Regions from separate parts of the Arhodomonas sp. KWT genome, predicted to be linked through region 1. Evidence: predicted binding sites of a transcription regulator. Region 1 holds the regulator's gene; the other holds the start of a gene.
What was found. Region 1 encodes sigma-54, which starts transcription at its own class of promoters, with help from an activator protein. Its sites were predicted from a motif close to TGGCANGNTNCNTGCTT; they were not measured.
Positions count from the first base shown of each region.

Region 2: a site for sigma-54 is predicted at 1,828-1,844, ahead of glnL (nitrogen regulation protein NR(II)). Genes of this name have one in related genera too.

Region 1 covers NZ_WNXE01000002.1:9,274-12,674, forward strand. Annotated here, with positions in the region: gene G7A99_RS00985 (HPr kinase/phosphorylase) at 1-18, opposite strand, end outside; gene G7A99_RS00990 (PTS sugar transporter subunit IIA) at 15-485, opposite strand; gene hpf (ribosome hibernation-promoting factor, HPF/YfiA family) at 624-950, opposite strand; gene G7A99_RS01000 (RNA polymerase factor sigma-54) at 970-2,445, opposite strand; gene lptB (LPS export ABC transporter ATP-binding protein) at 2,542-3,276, opposite strand; gene lptA (lipopolysaccharide transport periplasmic protein LptA) at 3,279-3,401, opposite strand, start outside.
Region 2 covers NZ_WNXE01000016.1:27,126-30,526, reverse strand. Annotated here, with positions in the region: gene ntrC (nitrogen regulation protein NR(I)) at 1-743, opposite strand, end outside; gene glnL (nitrogen regulation protein NR(II)) at 740-1,786, opposite strand; gene G7A99_RS05205 (DUF4124 domain-containing protein) at 1,962-2,552, opposite strand; gene glnA (glutamate--ammonia ligase) at 2,655-3,401, opposite strand, start outside.

The DNA of each region.
Region 1 (3,401 bases):
GCGCAGCCGAGGCGTCATGCCGGCGCGCCGTCCACCAGCCGTTGTGACACCTGCTCGTAGAGGGAACGGTCGGTGCCGCTGGCACGGAGATGCTCGCAGAAGGCCGTGTCACTGAACATCTCCGCCAGCGTGGCGAGGATGCGCAGATGCTCGTCGGTGGACTCTTCCGGCACGAGCAGCGCGAAGAGCAGATCCACCGGCTGACGGTCGACGGCGTCGAAATCCACGCCCGTGTCGAGGTTGAGCACCGCCGCCACAGGGGCATCCAGGCCCGGCAGCCGGGCATGTGGCAGGGCGACGCCCCGGCCCAGACCGGTGCTGCCGAGCCGCTCGCGTCCGATCAGGCTCTCGAAGATGCTGCGGGTGTCCGGACCGGTCGCATCCTCGTTGAGCAGTTCCGAGAGCAGCTCCAGGCTGCGCTTCTTGCTGGTGGCATGCGCCCCGTAGCGAACCCGCTCGGGGGAGAGCAGTGCTGCAATGTTCATGGTGCCCCGGCCCTGAACTGGCGTTGTCCGGCACGTCGGCGGCGGTACGGGCCCGAGGCACCTCCCTGCGCCCGGTCTGGCAGGCCCGCCGCCGGCGTGGTCACTGGTCTGCCGGCCACCCCGGCCGGCAACGATGGATCATTCCTCGAGGGCCTGGCTCACCGGCCCCTCGTTACGGCGATGATCCGCGCGTTTCTCCTTGTGTTTGACCACCTGGCGATCGAGTTTATCCGTGAGTGCATCGATGGCGGCGTACATGTCCTCATCGGTGGCGTCGGCGAACAAGCGGGCGCCGCTCAGGACAAGGGTGGCTTCCGCCTTGTGGGTCAGCTTCTCGACCGTGAGGATGACATGCACATCGACGACGTTGTCGAAGTGACGCTCGAGTTTCTGGAACTTCTCGTTGACGTAGTCGCGCAGCGAGTCGGTCACTTCGATGTGGTGGCCGGTGATGTCGATCTGCATAGAGCCTCCTTTGTGGTTCTCAGGCGAGGCGCTTTCGGTCCGTCGAGGACGCGATCGCCATGGCCTCGCGATATTTCGCCACGGTGCGGCGGGCGACGTGTATCCCCTCGTCCTGCAGGATGGTGGCGATGCGGCTGTCACTGAGCGGGCGGCGCGGGTCCTCGCCGGCGATCAGGCGGCGGATACGCGCCCGTATCGCGGTGGCGGAGCACTCGCCGCCGTCGGCGGTCTGCACGTGCGAGGAGAAGAAGTACTTGAACTCGAAGGTCCCGCGCGGGGTGTGCATGTACTTGCGGTTGGTGATCCGCGAGATGGTGGATTCGTGCATCTCCACGGCCTCGGCGACCTCGCGCAGCACCAGCGGCTGCATGAACTCCTCGCCGCGTTCGAGGAAGTCGTGCTGGTGGTCGACAATGAAATGGGCCACGCGCAGGAGGGTGTCGTTGCGCGAACGCAGGCTCTTGATCAGCCAGCGCGCTTCCTGGAGGTGCTCGCGCATCAGGCTGTTCTCGCGGCTGCGGTCGGCGCGGCGGACCATGGCCGCATAGTCGGCGTTGATGCGGACACGGGGAAAGGCATCCGGGTTGATCTCCACCTGCCAGCGCCCGTCCTCGCGGCGGACGAAGACGTCGGGGATGACGTATTCCGTATTGTTGCTACCGTAGCGCAGGCCCGGGTGGGGGTCGAGCCCCCGGATCAGCTCGATGATGCCGCCCAGGGCCTCGTCGTCGAGCTGCATGCGGCGCTTGATCTGGGCGAGCTGTCGGTTGACCAGCAGATCCAGGTGCTCGTCGAGCAGCAACCGTGCCTGCGCGAGCCACGGGGTGTCCTCCGGCAGCTGCTCGAGCTGCAGGGCCAGGCATTCCCGGGGGTCACGCGCGGCCACGCCCACGGGGTCGAGTCGCTGCACCTCGCCGAGCACCTCGAGGAATTCCTCGTGGCCCACCGCCCAGTCCCCGGGCAGGGCCGCGAGAATGTCGGCCTCGTCGGTGTTCAGGTAGCCGTCGTCGCTGACCGCGTCGATGATCGCCTCGGCGATGGCGAATGCGCGGGGGGTGAATTCGCCGAGCTGGATTTGCCAGATCAGGTGCTCGCGCAGGCTCTCGCTGGCGGCGGCCAGGCGGGAGACCGGATCGTAGTCATCGACCTCGCCGCTGCCGCGGCTCCAGGCCGTGGTGCCGTCGTAGATGTCGTCCCAGCTGCCGTCCAGCGGCAGGTCGTCGCCCAGGCGCGTATCCTCGGTGTTCGTCGTTTCGGCGGCCGGCTCGCCGTCCGCCTGCCCGGCACTGTCCCCGGTGCCGGCGTCCCGCAGGGCCTCTTCGGTGGTGGCCGCCTCGTGCTCGTCCTCGGTCTCGAGCATGAGGTTGGAGTCGAGCGCTTCCTGGATCTCGGCACGCAGCTCCAGCGTCGGCAGCTGCAGCAGGCGGATCGCCTGCTGCAGCTGGGGTGTCATTGTCAGCTGCTGACCGAGTCGGAGCTGGAGCGTCTGTTTCATGGGTCGTTCGTCAGCTCTCCGCTGGCCGGGCGGCCCGCGCCCGCTTGCCGCCATCGTAATGCAACAGGCAGCGGCCTTGCACCTGAGCGCGGGCGGTCACAGCCGGAAATCCTCGCCCAGATAGACGCGCTTGACCTGCTCGTCGGCGAGCACCGTCTGGGCGTCGCCCTCGGCGATCACCTCGCCGGCATTGAGGATGTAGGCGCGGTCGACGATGCCCAGGGTCTCGCGCACGTTGTGATCGGTGATCAGCACGCCGATACCGCGCTCGGCCAGGTGGCGGATGATCTGGCGGATGTCGTGCACGGAGATCGGGTCAACCCCGGCGAATGGCTCGTCGAGCAGTATCACGCGGGGGCGGGCCGCCAGCGCCCGGGCGATCTCCACCCGGCGGCGCTCGCCGCCGGAGAGGCTGATACCGGGCTGATCGCGGAGGTGGCCGACGCTGAACTCCTCGAGCAGCTCCTCCATCTCGTCGTGGCGCTGGCCGCGGTCGAGATCGCGGCGCAGCTCGAGCACCCCGAGGAGATTGTCAGCCACGGAGAGCTTGCGGAAGATCGACGCCTCCTGGGGCAGGTAACCCAGGCCGAGCCGGGCCCGGCGGTGCATGGGCAGCCGGCCGATCTCGCGACCGTCCAGGCGGATCTGTCCGGCATCGGGACGGATAAGGCCGACGATCATGTAAAAGCAGGTGGTCTTGCCCGCGCCGTTGGGCCCGAGTAGGCCCACGATCTCGCCGGGGGCGACCGCGAGTGCGGCGTCGCTGACCACGCTGCGCCGTCGATAGCGCTTGATCAGGCCGGTGGCCTCGAGGCGTCCCGTCTCCCCCATGCTCACTGCCCGTCGCCGCTGTCGTTGCCGCTGTCGTCCTTTTTGGGGAAGAGCGTGACCTGAACGCGCTGGTCCTTGCTGCTGTCCGCTTTCACCTGGTCGGCGGCAATGTCGTAGTTGACCGT
Region 2 (3,401 bases), on a different contig from region 1:
TGCAGCTCGGCGGGCATGTCGCCGATCTCGTCGAGGAACAGCGTGCCCCCGTCCGCCTGCTCGAAGCGCCCGCGGCGCTGCTGGTGGGCACCGGTGAAGGCGCCGCGCTCGTGACCGAAGAGCTCGGACTCCATGAGGTCGCGGGGGATGGCGGCCATGTTCAGGGCGATAAAGGGCTTGTCCGCGCGCGGGCTGTGCCGGTGCAGGGCGCGGGCGACCAGCTCCTTGCCGGTCCCGGACTCGCCGTTGATGAGGACCGTGATATGCGAGCGCGACAGCCGGCCGATGGCGCGGAAGACCTCCTGCATCGCCGGCGCCTCGCCGATAATCTCCGGCACCGGCCCGGCGTCGTCCGCCCTCGGGGCACGTTCGCGGGCGGCGGCGAGGGCGCGGCGGACGAGCTCCACCGCCTCCTCGACGTCGAAGGGCTTGGGCAGGTACTCGAAGGCCCCGCCCTCGTACGAGGAGACCGCGGCGTCCAGGTCGCTGTGCGCGGTGATCACGATCACGGGCACCTCGGGGGCGACGCCGCGCAGGCGCTCCAGCAGTGCCAGGCCATCCATGCCGGGCATCCGGATGTCGGTGACGATCACGTCCGGGCGACGGTGCTCGAGCGCGGCGAGGACCTCCTCGGCGCTGGCATAGCCCTCCGCGGCGAGGCCGTCGGCCTCCAGCGCACGGGCGAGGACCCAGCGTATGGAGCGATCGTCGTCGGCGATCCAGATGCGTTCGGCGGCACTCATTCGGCGTCCTCCAGGGGCAGCCATACGGTGAACTCGGTGCGCCCGGGCACGCTGGAGCACTCGATGAGCCCGCCGTGCTGGGCCACCAGGTTCTGGGCGATGGGCAGACCGATCCCGGTCCCCTCGGGCCGGGAAGTGATCATGGGGTAGAAGATGCGCTCGATGAGGTCCGGGGGGATGCCCGGACCGTTGTCGATAATGTCCACGCGCACCACCAGCCGATGGGGGACATCACCGATGGTGAAGCGCCGCTGGGTGCGGGTGCGCAGGGTGATCTGGCCGTGGTCGCCGACCGCCTGGAGCGCGTTGCGCACCAGGTTGAGCAGCGCCTGCAGGAGCTGGTCGCGGGCGGCGTCCAGCGGCGGGATTGACGGGTCGTAGTCGCGCACGAAGGTCACGCCCTCCGGCGCCTCGGCACTGGCGAGGTGACGCACACGCTCGAGGATCTCGTGGATGTTCACCGGGCTGCGCTGGGCCTGGGTATTGGGTCCGAGCAGGCCGTCGACCAGGCCGCGCAGGCGATCGGCCTCACTGATGATGACGTCCGTGTACTCGCGCAGTGCGTCGTCGTCGAGCTGGCGCCGGAGCAGCTGGGCGGCGCCGCGCAGGCCGCCGAGCGGATTCTTGATCTCGTGGGCGAGCCCCCGGATCAGCTCGCGGATCGCCCGGTTCTGGGAGATCAGCTGATGCTCGCGGCTGATGCGCAGGTGGCGGTCGAGCTGGGCGAGCTCCAGCAGCAAGCCGCCGTCGGGCAGCGGGGTCACGGAACAGTCCAGGGTCACCAGCTCACCGGCGAGCGCGATCTGGTGCTCGCGGTCCGTGAAGCTGGTGCCGCGCTCACGGGCCCGGGAGAGGGCCTCGGCGATGCCGTTCAGCCCGGGCAGCGCCTCGTCCACGCCCATCCCGCGGATCTGGCGTGCACTGATACGCAGCAGGCTTTCAGCCGCCGGATTGATGTCAACGATGCGATTGCCGGCATCGAGCACCACGATGGCCGTGGTGAGGTACTCGACGATGGGCTCCTGCGCCACTTTGATCTCCATGCATGTCCCTGTCTGCCCCGATACGGGTCCATGGAAGGGGATAGCAAAAACCGCGCCGACCGGCGCAGACGCATGCATAGCGGGGGGCAGGGCGCACAGGCGGTGGGTGTATGCACTATAATGGTGCGCCCCGATGGGGTATTCAAGGGCAGTGCCCCCGAATAAGGCGCACCGCTCAGCGGTTACGGAACAGCCGGGAGGCCTGGTGCAGGTAGACGGTGACCGTCGCGCTGCGTGCGAGCACGCGCCCGCTGTCGTCGCGGAGCAGCGCCTGGAGCTCGTGGGCGCCCCGGTCGAGCCCGGAAAGGGTGATATCGGTGACGGTGAACGGCCCCTGCCGGTAGGGACTGCCGTCGACCAGGATCAGGATCCGCTGATCCTCGGAGAGACGGGGACGTACGTCGAGCACGAGCTGGAGCTTGCCCTGGTTGTCCCGCACGGTGGCCTCGTCCGACGGGGCGGCGATGGCAATGCGCCATTGTGTCTGTGCCGCCGCGCCGTCACCCGTGCCGGAATCGCTGTCGTCCCCGCCGCGGTCCGCGTCGTCCTTCGGACCCGTCCCCTGGGGGGCTGGCAGCGAATCGACAACCGTGGGCTCGCCGACGTCGACGGGCTCGGCACCGTCGTGGGGCTCGTCGCTGAAATGGACCTGGCCCTGGTCGTCCACCCAGCGATAGACGTCGGCTGCGGCAGGCGCCGCGACCGCCGCCACGAGGATGGCGAACAGACAGAGAACGGTCAGGCGGGAGACGGTTGGTACGCTCATGGCGCCAATGTAGCGGCTTTGGCCCCCGGCGCGCCACCCACGGCGGCGTCCGGCGGGACAGCGGCGGGCCGCAGGGACGGCCCGCCGCTCGGGCAGTCGCGGTTACACGCTGTAGTAGAGATCGAACTCCACCGGGTGCGTGGTCATGCGCAGCTGCTGGACCTCCTCGCCCTTGAGCTCGAGGTAGCCGTCGATGGCGTCGTCGGTGAACACGCCGCCCTTGGTGAGGAACGCGCGGTCCTTGTCGAGCGCGTCCAGCGCCTCCTCGAAGGAGAACGCCACCTTCGGGATCTCGGCCTCCTCCTCGGGGGGCAGGTCGTAGAGGTCCTTGTCCATGGCGTCGCCGGGGTGGATCTTGTTCTCGATCCCGTCGAGGCCGGCCATGAGCATCGCCGCGAAGGCGAGGTACGGGTTGGCGGTGCTGTCCGGGAAGCGGATCTCCACACGCCGCGCCTTGGGGTTCGAGACCCACGGGATGCGCACGGACGCGGAGCGGTTACGCGCCGAATACGCCAGCAGCACCGGCGCCTCGAAGCCCGGGACCAGGCGCTTGTAACTGTTGGTCGAGGCGTTGGCGAAGGCGTTGATCGCCTTGGCATGCTTGATGATGCCGCCGATGTAGTACAGCGCGGTCTCGGAGAGGCCACCGTACTGGTCGCCGGCGAACAGGGCCTCACCGGTCTTGGCGATCGACTGGTGGACGTGCATGCCGTTGCCATTATCGCCGACCAGCGGCTTGGGCATGAAGGTGGCGGTCTTGCCGAAGGCGTGGGCGACGTTGTGCACCACGTACTTCAGGGTCTGGACCTCGTCCGCCTTCTTCACCAGGGTGTTGAACTTGCTGCCGAT